DNA from 3 places in the Undibacterium sp. GW821-FHT11H02 genome. Region 3 is predicted to be linked to each of the others. Evidence: predicted binding sites of a transcription regulator. Region 3 holds the regulator's gene; each other region holds the start of a gene.
What was found. Region 3 encodes LexA, which represses DNA repair genes until DNA is damaged. Its sites were predicted from a motif close to ACTGTATNNNNATACAGT; they were not measured.
Positions count from the first base shown of each region.

Region 1 (5,528 bases), on a different contig from region 3:
CGATATGGTTCAAGTTAGTCCAGCGCCAAGAAATGGGATGCCATCTATGCATTTTGGCTGGATGCTGGCGTCTTCGATTATTTGGTGGCAAAGTGGAACACGCTGGTGGTCGCGCGCAATTATCATCGCTATGACGATGCTTACTGCCTGTGGAACCTTATTATTAGGGGAGCATTATTTAGTTGACTTAGTGGTCGCAGTACCCTTTGTGTTGGCTGCAATAGCGCTTTGTACTACTTCAATACCTTGGTCGGCTAGCGAACGAAAATACACTGTATTAGTTGGCTTTGGCACTTGGCTTATTTGGATACTTGTGTTGCGTAACTTAGTGCCTTGGGCCAAATTAAATACGTGGTTCCCATGGTTAATGTTAGGTTTGACAATCGCACTTGTCGTCGCTCAATGTCGTTGGATGACGCGTTTTCCTTCATTGGCTAAACCAAGAGATGTGGTAGCGAGCTTACAAAGCGAGGATTCGCTACAGCATAGTTTTCTCGAACGTCGGATCGGCTGGCTATTTTTTGCATCTGGTGCCGCAGCGTTAATTTATCAGGTCTTGTTTGCGAAAAAACTCGCCTTAGTTTTTGGTAGTACCTCAACCGCGACACTTACGGTATTAGCTACCTTTTTAGGAGGGATGGCGATTGGTTCACTGATAGGTGGAAAATATGCACAAAAAGTGAAATTGCCACTTAAGACCTATGCCCTGATTGAGGGCGGAATCGCTATTTATTGTGTTTTGACACCTTTCTTTTTTGACGCGGTGCAAACATTCTATGTTTCTATTGGAACCGGACACAATCCTGAGTCTACAGTGTTACTTTCTTTAAGGGTTGTATTAGGTGCTGGTGTACTCCTGATACCAACGATTTTGATGGGGGTTACTTTGCCATTGCTGGCTGAGGTAATTAATGTCCAAGGCCAAAAACTCGGTTCCAAAGTCGCTTTACTTTACTTTGCGAATACGGCCGGCGCAACCCTGGGTGCAGTGCTAACCAGCTATGTGATTATCCCTATGGTCGGCGTTAACTCAACCACTCGTATCGCTGCCTTAGTCAATTTAATGGTCGCTTTGGCGGCTATAGAATTAGCAAAGAAATTTCCATGGCATGAGCGTCAGCTTAATTCCCTGAACGTGAACAATACTTCCAAACTGAGTAAGTCAGCAGTAGTCTGTGCAATTTTTGCATTGGGCATAGGTGGCATAGTGTCATTAGGCTTAGAGGTCGTCTATGTACACATGCTTTCTATCGTCGCAGGAAATAGTGTCTACGCTTTTGGTTTGATGCTAGCCACATTCTTGCTTGGATTGGCTGTAGGGGGGGAATTGGCTAGACGTATTTTGAAAAATGAACAAATTGATAGGTTACAGACTTTGTTCCTATCTTTGTTAGGTTTGGCTACCACTCTCGGTTTAGGGATGTGGATTTGGAATATGATTCCTGACTATTTTGCAAGTTTTGCAGACCAACAGGCGACAAAAAATTTCGTCACTAGAGAGGCCATTAGGGCAATGGTGTGCGGTATTGCCATGTTCCCTCCAACCATATTCATTGGCGCTTCTTACGTGTTTGCAATGGATGTTGTAACTCAGAATAGTGGCCACAGCGGGATCAAGATGCTAGGGATAGGTGCAGCATTTAATACACTGGGGAATATTGTTGGCGTTTTGTTGTTCGGATTCTTTTTGCTTCCAATGTTAGGTGGATTAGGCGCCGCACAAGTATTGACGGCGACTACCTTACTACTCGCGTTGATGGTCGTCGTCGTTGGTGGATATCGCCCAGCAAAAATAGACTTTGTGGTGTTTGGGTTTGCTGGCCTATGTGCCGTGCTATCTTTTCAAATTAGATTGGATTACAACACTTTAAGTTCTGGCGCAAACGTCTACTTCGTAGCCCAAAAATGGGGAAATGTCATTGACCATGCAGAGAGTATCGATGGTGGACTCACCACTGTCGCGGTGGTACCAAAGTCCGACAGTGAAAAGCGTACCAGCGCGCAAAAAGGCGAATTTAAGACGCTCTTAACGAATGGTAAATTTCAAGGGAATAATGTGTGGGAGGGCGAAATGCAAGCGCAGTTTGGATTTGCATTCGCGCCATTAATGCATCAAGAACGTAGAGATCGAGCGTTGGTAATTGGATACGGCACCGGTGTCACTAGTAAAGTTTTCCATGACGCAGGATTCCGGCACTTAGATATTGCGGAACTGAGTAGTGACGTTGTGAATATGGCAGATAAGCACTTTTCGGATGTGAATGGACGAGTCAGTAAGCAGGCAGGCGTCCAAATGCATCTCACTGATGGTCGGAATTTGTTGCTGTTGACGCCCCCTAATTATTTGTATGATGTGGTTAGTATTGAAATTACGTCTATTTGGTTTGCTGGAGCCGCATCTTTATACAACCGAGAGTTTTATAGCTTGATAAAGTCAAAATTGGCGAACGATGGGATTTTGCAGCAATGGGTTCAGCTACATCATATGCACCCCTCTGATTTATTAGCTGTCATTGCAACTCTGCGCTCAGAATTTACATTCGTGTCTATGTACATCATTGGTGGGCAGGGCATCTTGATAGCAACGAACAATGAAGCTCGTAAAGCACCGGTAGCGAAGGCCATTGATTTTCTAAAAGCCGTGCCGACGCTAGAATCAACGCGGCTAAAATTTAATACTAGGATAGAAGATTTGGAAAAATCACGTGTGTTGACTAATGAGAATGTCGATAGGATGATGCAACAATTTGGAGCAGGGATTAATACACTGATTTCCACGGATGATAATTTAAAGCTTGAATACAATACTCCGAAAGGAAATGTTTTGGATTCAAATGCTTCAGCACAAGCGATATTTAAGTTGATTTCTCGTTATAGCGAAAGTCCGCTTTTTAAGCAGGAAGCTAAAGCTGATAGTAAATAGGTCTTAATTTGATTGATGTAGATTTAAATTGTTCAATTTCGTAGCTGTCGGATATGGGCTGATTTCTAAAATTTTAGGGAATCAGCCTTTTTTATTTGACGATTGGTGCAATGATTATTGCATTAAAAGTAATTAAATAGGGCTGTAAAAATATTTTAAAAATAAGCTTGCATAAACCACTGATTTTTTATACAGTATCGGCATGTTTTTGATTTAAGCGACTTTTTTAGTCGACAGGTATAACTCAAACAATTCACTGACTCTTTAGTATTTACCAGGAAGAAATTATGGACGATAGAAAAACTGATAATAGCGCCGATAAAAGCAAAGCATTAGCTGCGGCTTTAGCGCAGATTGAGAAGCAATTTGGTAAAGGTTCTATCATGCGTCTAGCTGATGGCGCCGCGATTGAAGAGATACAAGTCGTTTCCACTGGCTCCCTTGGTTTGGATATCGCCTTAGGTGTGGGTGGCTTGCCACGTGGTCGTGTGGTCGAAATCTACGGCCCAGAATCTTCTGGTAAGACAACACTGACCTTGCAAGTGATCGCAGAAATGCAAAAATTGGGTGGTACTTGCGCCTTTATCGATGCGGAACATGCGCTTGATGTAGGGTATGCCCAAAAATTGGGCGTTAATCTGAATGATCTTCTGATTTCTCAGCCAGATACTGGTGAGCAGGCTCTAGAAATTACGGATGCTTTGGTGCGTTCAGGTAGCGTTGATTTGGTCGTTGTCGATTCAGTCGCTGCACTAACTCCGAAAGCGGAAATTGAAGGCGATATGGGCGACTCTTTACCAGGCTTGCAAGCTCGTTTAATGTCTCAGGCTTTGCGTAAATTGACAGGTAGTATCAATCGTACTAACACCTTAGTGATTTTTATTAACCAGATTCGTATGAAGATTGGTGTGATGTTTGGAAGTCCAGAGACCACAACCGGTGGTAATGCCTTAAAGTTTTATGCTTCAGTACGTTTAGATATACGTCGAACAGGCTCGATCAAAGCTGGTGATGAAGTCGTTGGTAATGAAACTAAAGTTAAAGTGGTGAAAAATAAAGTTGCACCTCCATTTAAAGAAGCGCATTTTGACATTTTGTATGGCGCAGGAACATCGCGCGAAGGTGAAATTCTGGACTTGGGGGCTGACTGTAAAATTGTCGAAAAATCAGGATCTTGGTATAGCTATAACGGTGAGAAAATCGGGCAAGGCAAAGACAATGCACGCAATTTCTTGATCGAGCGTCCAGCTTTGGCCTATGAAATTGAAAATAAAGTGCGCGAACAGCTAGGCGTGCCTTTACTGCCTCCGTTGGCGGCAGAATAGAAAACAGATTTGCTTGGGCTTCTTTGAATTTGTTAAAAAATTTTGAAATTGGTACAGAGTTACAGATACTCACAGAAATTTTCTTAGATTTTCATAGCGAAGCATGAATTATCAGTTCACGTTAGTCTTGAGTCGATCTACTCATGCAAATGAGTGATCGACTTTTTTTATGTTCTTGGCTTACATAAGATAGGCTTCTCTTTGCATTTCTTGTTTTTCAATAGAAGTTGGCAAGAGTCTTAAACTAGTCCATAGAATTAGCACTCAACTTGACTACTTTTTTCAATCTTATTGGGGTAATTTTAAGCAAAACATGTTTTCGGTAATCTATGCGGCGGAAAATTATGTTAACAATCCCTGGTTAATTCGCAAATCATGATTAAGCCAAAATTAAGTTTAAAAGCCCGAGCCTTGCGTTATTTATCGTTGCGTGAACATAGCCGATTTGAATTGGCACGCAAGTTGAGATCGCATGTTGAAGAAGAGGGGGAACTTGAAGCGTTGCTGGACTGGTTGGAAGTCTCTAAATTTCTCTCAGATCAACGTTTTTCAGAAGCACTGGTTAATCGTCGACAATCTAGATTCGGCAATCAAAAGATAATGGCTGAGCTACAGAGTCACAATTTAAATAAAGAAGATTTGGAAGATTTAAAGCAGGACTTGCAAGAAACAGAATGTCAGCGTGCCCTTGAAGTCTTGTACAGAAAATTCCCCGATGCACCAGTTAATCATCGTGAGAAAGTAAAACAGATGCAATTCTTGGCGCAGCGCGGATTTTCCAGCAGTGCAATCAATACTGCTTTACGAACTACACGAGATACATGTGAAGAGTGATTTCCTTGGTTTGGTTTTGTTTGTTATGTAAATATCAATCACTCCCAAATAGGCTCATCATCAAAATCAGGAAAATTTCACCCTACGTAGGGATAAATACATTTTCAGTTACTGGTACGCATAAATTGGTCTAGCCAAAAAATGGAATTAGTCTTTCAGCTGTGTTAGAATCGTCAGGTTTTTTGCAACGCCGCAGGAGCGGCTGTTATTGTAGAAGCTACGATAACGCACGCAATTGTGGCTTTTTATATTCGAAATTGCCGCCAGCAGGCATGATGTCCTTAATCAAATTGATTACTTTTCCTATCCGATTATTCGGATGCTATTTCACTTTTAAAGCGCCTGAGCGAACTTTGATTGATGGAATGTGTGATTCTAAGGATCATGTTTTTGCTCGTGCTAAGTTGGTACAAACAAATTTTCCCAATTTTATCCTCAGTGTTTGC
Region 1 is NZ_JBXARG010000012.1:92,438-97,965, forward strand. Features, by position in the region: gene AC1RR2_RS13290 (fused MFS/spermidine synthase) at 1-2,923, shown strand, start outside; gene recA (recombinase RecA) at 3,211-4,248, shown strand; gene recX (recombination regulator RecX) at 4,624-5,082, shown strand.
Region 1: the regulator LexA is predicted to act here: its motif matches at 3,102-3,119, upstream of recA (recombinase RecA).

Region 2 (5,528 bases), on a different contig from region 3:
TCTGCAAACGCTTAGCAATTTGATCGCGCAATTTCTGGTACGCCTCTTCATTTTCGAGCATAGTTAAGACCGAGACTGTCAGCATGTCTTTCGCATCACGATATGCAAAAATCTGTGCCGACATAGGATTGGCTCGCATGATCTTATCCTTGTGTACCAACATAATACCGACAGGCGTATGAGCAAATAAAATTTCCAATTCACTCGCCAGTTTTTTATAGCGATCTCGACCTGAACGCAAAATATCTTCGAAATGTCGAATTTCCATCTCATGCTTTTTTCGTTCGGTGATATCAACATGGGTGCCCAACATCCGCACCGCACGACCATTTGCGTCCCACTCGACTACGCTACCTATCGACAACAACCAACGCCAATCACCATTTTTGGCTCGTAATCGAAACTCTGCCTGGAACGGAATTTTCCCCTGCGACTTGAAATGCTGCTGGTAAGCATTCTTTAGACTCATAGCATCGTCAGGATGCAAGCCATCCAACCAAAAATATTGCCAGAATTTTTCAGTATGCTTATGGTAGTCTGCAGGCAAGCCCAATACCTCCGCATATTCAGGACTAAATTGTCCCTGCCCGCTGGGGATATGAATATCGTAAGAACCAAGTTTTATGCATTTCAAGGCAGTATGAATCCGCGTATCGGCAGCATGCGTGTGTTGTTCAAGAAATTTACGTTCACTGATATCGACTAAAAAACCATGCCAAATCACGCTGCCATCAGGCTGCTTGGTCGGATAAGCCTCACCTGATAAGTGTCGTTCACCTTGCTTCAACACGATGCGGTAATTGAGATGCCAGATCTGCAAAGTTTGGGCAGAATATTTCATGGCTTCGCGCAAGTGCTCCAGGTCATCGGGATGTACTTGGGCGAACATAGGCGCTGCATTATCCTGTACCTCGCTCGCAGGTACCCCATGTACATAGGCGATAGCGTCACTAGCGTAAGGAAGACAACAACGTCCACCAGGGAATCGCTGAAATTGATAGAAGAAAATTTTCGGCAGCTCGCGTGACAAATTCTCTAAGACCTGTTGCCCGCGTTGATAATTCTGTCCCGCAGTATTTGATACAGGTAATGCCACCGGTAATGCGGCCAAAGTGCCCTGCATACGCAAGGCCTTATTTGTTTCGCTTTTCGCCAACACCACGCCACGAGCGCGCACCCACTTCCAACTTCCGTCATTACACAACATCCGGTATTCATCCTGAAATTGTGCGCTACGTCCATCCACACAGGCACGCATCGCTTGCATCGCAGATTTCACATCGTCGGCATGAATCCGGCTGAACCATTCATCAATATGGCTGCCCCAGTCGCCCGCTGGATAACCGAGCAAATTTTGTATGCTGGAAGAAAAGGACATTTGATTATCCACAATATTCCATACCCAGATAGACTCGCCAAACAATTGTAAGAGCTGGTTCGCATCCAAGGCTTGTACCTCTTTATCACCTGGTATTAACTGACCGAGTAATGCGGACTTACCAGTATCAGTATTGGCAAATGGATTCGAGGAAGCGGACATAGTAGGGCAAGTAAAAGTAGATGAACCTGAATTGAGCAACATACTGAACTTGTTTGCTCGCTTTGTCACCCAAGAGTTGACTTGGATTTCCAATTTATTTTCTCATACAAATTAGGCATGTGAAGAATCAAGTGGCGACACTAATAATCTATGACTTAAGTACTAAAAATCCACTAAAATACTGATCAAATAATCAGTACCAAATATCCGCAGCTAAGAATCACATGACTCCTGTACAACGCAAAATCATTCACTGCGACTGCGATTGCTTCTACGCGTCAGTAGAAATGCGTGATGATCCACGTCTGCGAGAACTGCCACTTGCAATAGGTGGTAAAGCCGACCAACGCGGCGTCGTAGCAACCTGCAATTATGTCGCACGCAAATTTGGTATACGTTCTGCCATGCCCACCTCACAGGCTTTGCAACGCTGTCCCGATCTGATCGTCCTGCCACCCACCATGGAAAAATATCGAATCGCATCGCGCCAGATTTTGGCGATTTATCGCGACTACACGGATCTGGTCGAACCTCTCTCTTTAGATGAAGCGTTTCTCGATGTCAGTACCTCAAGGCAACATCAAGGCAGTGCCACCCGCATCGCCCAAGAAATACGCGCTCGTATCGCCAACGAAGTCGGCATCACCGCTTCAGCAGGTGTAGCACCAAATAAGTTTCTTGCCAAAGTAGCCAGCGATTGGAACAAACCTGATGGCATGTATGTGATTTTGCCGGAGCAGGTAACAGCGTTTGTTGCCGCCTTACCCGTGAACAGACTTTTTGGCGTCGGCAAAGTGACCGCTGCCAAATTACAGCAGCTAGGCGTACTCACTTGTCAGGATTTACACGCATGGAGCCTGCCTGATTTACTCCAACAGTTTGGCAAATTGGGGAGTCGTTTATATTCTTTGTGTCGCGGCATTGACGATCGACAAGTACAAGCCAGCTCAGTCAGAAAATCGGTTAGCGTGGAGGAAACTTATACCCGAGACTTAGCTGACTTAAGCGCCTGCTTAAACGAATTACCTATGCTCTATGAGGCCTTATCAAAACAAGTGGAACGCACCAAAACTCAACATCAAATTCACAAATTAAATATCAAGATTCGTTTTAAAGACTTCAAACAAACGACGGTCGAGTGCCGGGCGGATAGTTTAGACAAAGACAAATTTGCTGAATTAATCACCAATGGCTATCAAAGGCGACAATTACCAGTAAGACTATTAGGCTTGGGTATCGGAATCGAAGAGAAAAAAGTTATAGCGCAGCTAGACTTATTTTCTTACAAAGAAGAAGTTCTGTAGAAATACTACTGTTAAGCTTGGTGCGACCGACAGGAATCGAACCTGTATTGCGAGCTTCGGAAACTCGTATCCTATCCGTTGGAAGACGGTCGCGTGTGCAAATGTTTGCAGACCGCTATTGTAGCGGGTTGAAGCTAAATTTGCATATAAGAAAACGGGCTAAATTGAAAATGCAAGCTCGGCTTCCTTTTAGACTCATTTCAACAAGTTAAGAATTAGACAAAATTTTTCATTTTAGGACTTACGCAAAATTGCCCTGGCTAAAGCATGCCCTCGAATGCTTGAATCGGGGCGTGGAGCCGAAGACAGTGCGGTTGCACGGCGAGGTGTACACAACAACGCCAGCGTCTGTTTTGCGTAAGTCCTACATTTATCTAACACCCACTATTGTGTGGACGGCTAAGAAAAACGAGCACTTGTAACGAGCATTTTCAATACAAGTGCATGTCTGAAGCTGAGATCCCGACCAATGTTAAGGCAGCCGACGTATCGGTAGGCGTAATCGCAGCAGCTATCAACATGCCTTGTTCGATAGCGATCGCTCCGGATGCGAACCCCAGCCCCCAATCAATAGCGAATGTCTTAGCCACGGCAATCTTATTATCCAATAGATTCGCCACCCAGCCCCACGTCGCATCGCCTTTAAAGCGATGCGCAGAATCGAGGATTTTTGACACTACAGATCCGCGCGTCTCTGATCCATTCTGCAATCCTCCTGTCCAGTACGCCAAGCCACCTGCATCCGCACCATCACTTCTGCCCAATACATTTCTATAAATCGTGTTGATGAAATCCGCATGACTCATGGTGGACGAGAAACCGGTTAAGGCCGGATATTGAACGCCGGCATTATAAAAACTATTCGCAATTTGATCGGTCGTGTGTCCTCCGTTCATATCGCCTATCCAATAAGCTAAACCATCGGCGTCGGGCACGCGATTAAAGAAGGCCACGTACAATTCGATTAAACGCTGCACATTGGCTTGTGGTGAGCTTACTGCAAGTTTCTGAATGGTCAGATTGACCGTCATATCACCAAATTTCAAAGATTCGATATTCGCGACATCAACGACTTCAGTGAAATCTTTTGAATGGATGGAATAGCCCCAATCAGATTTGCTAACAGAATAATTCGAAAGTTTTTTCTCAAAAATAGCAGTATCGATACCATCGAGGCCATCTAGAAAATCATAACCGCCAAGGCCGGCGAGAACATCATTCCCACCCGCGCCAATAATGTCATTATTGCCCAAGTTACCAACGAGGCTAACGCCTTGGCCACCCCACGACCTTAAATTTTCAATGTATGGAAGTTGTGCAATCGAAAAATCAAAAGGAACAAGAATCGTATCAAGCCCTTCGTTGGCATATTCAATACCACGGTCACCTGGTGTATCGAAATAGAACCAGTCATTGCCTTTACCACCATAGAACACATCGTCGCCCCAATTGGCATTTGCCGGGTCAAAAATATCGTTTCCATCCTTGCCGTACAAAGTGTCATCGCCATAGCCACCATCCAAGGTATCATTCCCCGCACCGCCAACTAAGACATTGTTCGCTTCGTTACCGACCAGGTGAAGATCAACTATGGCCGCAGTCTTAAAATTATAACTGCTGGTGCCGACGTAACTATTACCAGCTAAATCTTTCATGCTGCCGGGCGCGAACTCAATTTTATAGTCGGAACCAGGGGAAAAATCACTGCCTGGATCAATAGTCAAAGTAGAACCCACTATCGATAAATAAGCGCTGTTCTCAGCCAAGTAAGACGCTATCACCGTATTCGTAGCATCTTTTATGAGAATCAGTCCGCTTCCGCGAGCAATAGGCTCGCTAAAAACAAGCACAATATTACTCGAAGGATCAACATCTATTGCCTCATCCGCCGGCGAAAAACTCAGAACGGTTGGCGCAGTTACATCGAGGCCTTGAATAGGGCTAGTCGAATTCGAGGCTTTACTTTCGAGCGTGCCAAAACCATCGGTGTACCTGACGATCAAGTTAATTGTTTTACCAACGTCTGCAAGACCTATCGTATAACTTGCTCCCGTAGCGCCAATAATGTTGATACCGCTACTTTGCCATTGGTAGCCAAACGCACCAAGACCATCTAAATCACTCAAACTGACGATGCTTGTGAGGGTTTCTCCTTGAATTGCGTGCCCTGAAATAGTGACAATTCCTATTGGCAAATCGTTGACATTGGCGACGCCCGCTGTCGCTGCGGAAGTAATCCTTTCTGCGATACCGCGTCCATCTGTATACTTCACCAGCACACTGATGGCCGCACCGACATCATTCTGATTGAGTAAATACGTACTTGCTCTTGCACCGCTAATATCAATTCCTGCTCGTTGCCATTGATATGAAAGCGCTCCGAGGCCATCCGCATCCGCGAGCTTGCTTGTATCTGCCGTTAAAGTCTGTCCCTGTGTCGCAACGCCAATAACACTGACGCTTCCAGAAGGTAAATTATTAGGTGCGGCGATGGTCGTAAAATTGTAGCTGGTTGTGCCAGCATAATTATTTCCAGCAAGATCTTTAATACTGCCTGCTGCAAATTCCACTTTATAACTAGTACCAGAAGCCAGATCCTGACTCGGATCTATGATTAAAGTGTTTCCTGAAATACTCAAGTTACTGCTACCCGCCGCATCGTAAGAGGCGAGCACCGCATTGCT
Region 2 is NZ_JBXARG010000014.1:121,975-127,502, reverse strand. Features, by position in the region: gene AC1RR2_RS14710 (PAS domain-containing protein) at 1-1,540, opposite strand, end outside; gene dinB (DNA polymerase IV) at 1,765-2,844, shown strand; tRNA gene AC1RR2_RS14700 (tRNA-Arg) at 2,863-2,937, opposite strand; gene AC1RR2_RS14695 (Ig-like domain-containing protein) at 3,276-5,528, opposite strand, start outside.
Region 2: the regulator LexA is predicted to act here: its motif matches at 1,721-1,738, upstream of dinB (DNA polymerase IV).

Region 3 (5,528 bases):
ATCAGGAGAGTCTGGGTTATAGACTTGATCACGATAAATAAACAAAATCACGTCCGCATCTTGCTCGATCGCTCCAGACTCACGCAGATCTGACATCACAGGGCGTTTGTTCGGGCGCTGCTCCAACGAGCGGTTTAACTGCGACAAAGCAATAACCGGGCATTGCAATTCTTTCGCTAAGCCTTTTAAACTACGAGAAATTTCGGAAATTTCAGTCGCACGATTTTCCCCCCCAGAATTACCCGACATCAACTGCAAGTAATCAATAATGATCAAGCCAAGTTTGCCGCACTGGCGTGACAAGCGGCGAGAGCGGGCACGTAACTCAATTGAACTTAGGGCTGGCGTTTCATCAATATAAAACTGTGCTTCATTCATCTTTTGAATTGCATGTGTCAAACGCGGCCAATCCTCATCGATCAAACGACCTGTACGCAAACGATGTTGATCCAACTTACCGACCGAACCTAACATACGCATCGCTAATTGCGCGCCGCCCATCTCCATCGAAAACACGGCGACAGGAAGTCCGCTATCAATTGCGACATTCTCACCAATATTGATTGAGAAAGCCGTCTTACCCATGGAAGGGCGACCCGCAACAATAATTAAGTCACCTGGCTGTAGCCCTGAGGTCATACGATCCAGATCGACAAAGCCCGTCGGTACTCCCGTAATATCGCTAGTGTGATCACGGTTATACAACTCGTCAATGCGCTCTACCACCTGGGTCAATAAAGGCTGAATGGCATGAAAACCTTGTGCACCACGCGCCCCCTCTTCTGCAATCGCAAAAATTTTGGATTCCGCTTCATCCAGCATTTGCTTCACTTCTTTGCCCTGCGGATTAAATGCCTGGCCAGAAATTTCATCTGCGACCGTGATCAACTTACGCAGTACGCCGCGATCCCGCACAATTTCGGCGTAACGACGAATATTTGCCGCTGAGGGTGTATTTTGCGCCAATGCGTTTAAGTAAGTCAGGCCACCAACATCATCTGCTTTCCCGGCAGCATTCAAGGCATCGAATACGGTGATGACGTCGGCTGGACGAGAAGAATTGACCAGCTTAACGATAAATTGAAAAATAATGCGGTGATCGTAACGATAAAAATCGTCTTCACGAATAAAATCAGCGATCCTATCCCACGCAGCATTATCGAGCAACAAACCACCCAAAACTGATTGTTCAGCTTCGATGGAATGTGGAGGTACGCGGATTGAGTCTAACTGGGGATCTGAGGGCGGTTTCATGGTGCGCATTATACCTTTTTATTCCTACTCAAAAACAGAAGAAACATCTCAAATAACAAGCTTTAAATCAAGAATATTTTGGGCAAATAATAGATACGCAAATCATTTTCATAATTTTCTTGGCACCTACTTTTCTACTAAATAATTGTCAGATCTCAATATTTAATAGCGACAAAAACAGTCATAAAAAAAGCCGGGAAAACCCGGCTTTTTTGGCTCTCGAAAGAACTAAACTTAAGCGTGCTCGCCCAAAACAGCTACGATTACGTCGACCACAACGTCCGTATGCAAAGCCACGGAAACAGAATGATCGCCAGTTGTTTTCAAAGGACCAGCTGGCAAGCGAACTTGCGCCTTTTCAACTGCGAAACCTTGTTTAGCCAATGCTTCAGCGATATCGAAGTTGGTTACTGAACCGAACAAACGGCCATCCACACCTGCTTTTTGAGAAATTTGAACTGTCAAACCGTTCAATTTTTCACCTTGAGCTTGCGCTTCAGCCAATTTAGCAGCTGCTGCTTTTTCCAACTCAGCGCGTTTCGCTTCAAATTCAGCGATCGCAGCTGCAGTTGCACGACGAGCAATACGTTGTGGAATCAAAAAGTTACGAGCGTAACCATCTTTAACACGAACTACATCACCCAGATTGCCGAGATTAACGACTTTATCCATCAAAATAACTTGCATGTTTTTCTCCTAATTTCCGTCGTCAATTACGCTGTGTGCAAATCAGTGTAAGGCAACAACGCGAGATAGCGTGCGCGCTTAACTGCTGTGTCAACTTGACGTTGATACAAAGCTTTAGTACCAGTCAAACGTGCAGGCATAATTTTGCCGTTTTCTTGGATGAAATCTTTTAATGTATCGATGTCTTTGTAGTCAACTGCTGCGACATGACCCGCTGAGAAGCGGCAGAATTTTTTACGTTTGAACAAAGGATTTTGTTGCTGACGCTTTTGTTTTAATTTGCTTTTATCAAATTTTTTACCGAATGCCATTTTAGGCTCCTAATCTAGTAAATTTGTTTCGTTTTCTATTGTTATTTCAGCTTCCTGAAATTCAGTAACATGAAAAACGAGACTTTTGCTGTTGCGGTTTTTGCGTGCTAAGAAACCTGTAAAAATCATAAACATACCGAGCTCAATATCCAAGAATCGTTTTGAAATTTCACCTGCGGCAATTGCAGCAATTTCAAACTCAACTTGACGTTCACCACCTGCTTGCACCTGCTTAGAGTCGTGCACTAAAGTTGCTGTCGCGATGGGTATTCCCGCTGGGGTATAACGCAACACTGACTTTTCAACAACCGCAGCGACTACTTTAAGTTGATTCACAAGTTGCTGACTCTCAATTATGACTAACTGGTTCCTACACGCTCTTAGTCAAAACGATTAAGCTGCTGGAGCTTCAACACGTTGTGCCTTAGCAGAATCTTCTTTCTGCACAGACTTCATCATTGGAGAAGGAGCTGTTTCTGCTTTTTTCAATTTAACTGTGAGGTGGCGCAATACGGCATCATTAAATTTGAATGCTGTTTCCAACTCAAGCAAAGTTTCAGCGTCGCACTCAATGTTCATGCAAACATAGTGAGCTTTAGCTAATTTTTGAATCATGTAAGCCAGTTGACGACGGCCCCAATCTTCAACGCGGTGCACTTGGCCGCCACGTGTAGTTACGCTAGCTTTGTAGCGTTCGATCATTGCAGGAACTTGCTCGCTTTGATCGGGATGTACGATAAATACGATTTCATAATGACGCATAATTTCTCCTTGTGGACAAAAATAAAGCCTGCCTCGGCGTCAAGACGAGTGCAGGAAGAGGACAGCCCGAGACTATAACGCACTTTCCTATCATAATCAAGCAGTTAGATCACCTGTAACACTTAATTAGAATTTACGGCACTTCTTCGCGACACGAACAGTGCATATTTAATGCGGATGGATTGGTTAAATGTAAAAAAAACACAAAATAACTTGCATTCAGCCATTTACTGTATAAAAATACAGTCTGCTTATATATACAGCCTCTTTTAGCATATACCAAGATTAAATTCAGATTCTTCAGACTCAATTCAGATTCCATCGGGACTACCATGCTCAAGCTCACCGCACGCCAAGAACAAATTCTCAACCTCATAAAAGATGCTATTCAAAATACAGGATTTCCACCAACCCGTGCTGAAATCGCCAATGAGTTAGGCTTTCGCTCGACTAACGCTGCAGAAGAGCATTTGCAAGCCTTAGCGCGTAAAGGTGTTATTGAAATTGCTGCTGGCACCTCCCGCGGTATTCGATTATTAGAATCAGAGTTATCAAACTCCATGCCAAATATGCAAATGGCGTTACCGCATCCAGCTTTGATGCAATTAAGTCTGCCCTTAGTCGGACGTGTGGCAGCCGGATCGCCGATTTTGGCAACTGAACATGTGGAAGCGACTTACCAAGTCGATCCGTCATTGTTTTCTGCTAAACCAGATTTTTTACTCAGAGTTCGTGGTTTGTCGATGCGCGACATAGGGATCATGGATGGCGATTTGCTCGCCGTCAAAAAAACGGATACTGCTCGCAATGGGCAGATTGTCGTGGCACGCATAGGTGAAGAAGTTACCGTAAAACGATATTTGAAAACTTCAAGCGGAGTTGAACTGCTACCGGAAAATCCGGACTTCTCACCCATTATCGTAAATGAAAATGAAACCGACTTTGCGCTAGAAGGCCTTGCAGTTGGCTTGCTGCGCAGCTGGTAAGTAAATCTAGAGAATAAATATGTTTGAGTCCATTAGTCAAAGCGATTAAAGATCATTCTCACTAACCGTAAGTGCACGTAAGTGCAAAACTTCTAAAAAAAATGCCCGATAAAATCATCGGGCATTTTTTCTATTGAGCGACAAAGAGAAATTGTAGATACTAATCAATGCTTAATCGTGGAAGTATCTGCGCTCGCGTCAGCTTTTGCGACCGTAGGCACAGCCATCTCCTCCTCCGTTAGAGGAACAGGCTGACGCTCCAACGCAATTTCCAAGACTTTATCAATCCAACGCACTGGAATAATCTCCAGCTTGTTTTTGACGTTATCAGGAATTTCCGTCAGATCTTTCGCATTCTCCTCTGGGATCAACACAGTTTTAATTCCACCGCGATGTGCCGCCAACAGCTTCTCTTTCAAACCACCAATTGGCAGAACTTCACCGCGAAGTGTAATCTCACCTGTCATCGCCACATCTGCACGTACTGGAATACCAGTAAAGATCGATACCATTGCCGTGGTCATCGCAATCCCCGCGGATGGACCATCTTTCGGTGTTGCACCTTCAGGCACGTGAATATGCACATCGGTTTTTTCAAATACATCGGCCTTAATACCTAAACGCGCAGCTCGGCTACGAACCACGGTACGAGCTGCCTCAATCGACTCCTTCATTACATCGCCTAGTGTACCAGTGCGTATCGTTGCTCCCTTACCCGGCATAGACACCGCCTCAATGGTCAACAAATCACCGCCGACTTCCGTCCATGCTAAACCAACGACTTGACCGACCTGATTTTCTTTGGTCGCTACACCAAAATCAAAACGACGCACACCCAAAAATTTATCTAGATTTTTCGACGTGATCGTGGCTTTCTTTTCGGTCTTTTTCAACAACAACATCTTCACAACTTTGCGGCAGATTTTAGAGATTTCACGTTCCAATGAACGCACCCCAGCTTCACGCGTATAGTAACGAATAATATCGCGAATCGCAGATTCTGAAACTGAAATTTCTTCTTCTTTCAAACCATTATTCTTGACTTGCTTAGGTAACAAATAACGCAATGCGATACTCGCTTTTTCATCTTCCGTGTAACCCGATAAACGTATCACTTCCATCCGATCTAACAAGGCCGGTGGAATGTTATAAGAATTCGAGGTCGCCACAAACATAACGTCGGACAAATCAAAATCAACCTCAATGTAATGATCTGAAAAGGTATGATTTTGTTCCGGATCCAAAACCTCCAACAAAGCTGAAGATGGATCGCCACGGAAATCGGCTCCCATCTTATCCACTTCGTCGAGCAAGAATAAAGGATTGCGCACGCCTGCTTTTGACAGACTCTGCAAAATTTTCCCAGGCATAGAACCAATATAAGTACGACGATGACCACGGATCTCGGCTTCATCACGAACGCCACCCAAGGCCATACGAACAAACTTACGGTTCGTGGCACGCGCAATCGATTGTCCAAGTGAAGTTTTACCAACACCAGGAGGGCCAACCAGACACAAAATTGGTG
Region 3 is NZ_JBXARG010000004.1:269,629-275,156, reverse strand. Features, by position in the region: gene AC1RR2_RS06455 (replicative DNA helicase) at 1-1,254, opposite strand, end outside; gene rplI (50S ribosomal protein L9) at 1,489-1,941, opposite strand; gene rpsR (30S ribosomal protein S18) at 1,968-2,252, opposite strand; gene priB (primosomal replication protein N) at 2,262-2,588, opposite strand; gene rpsF (30S ribosomal protein S6) at 2,646-3,014, opposite strand; gene lexA (transcriptional repressor LexA) at 3,347-4,000, shown strand; gene lon (endopeptidase La) at 4,165-5,528, opposite strand, start outside.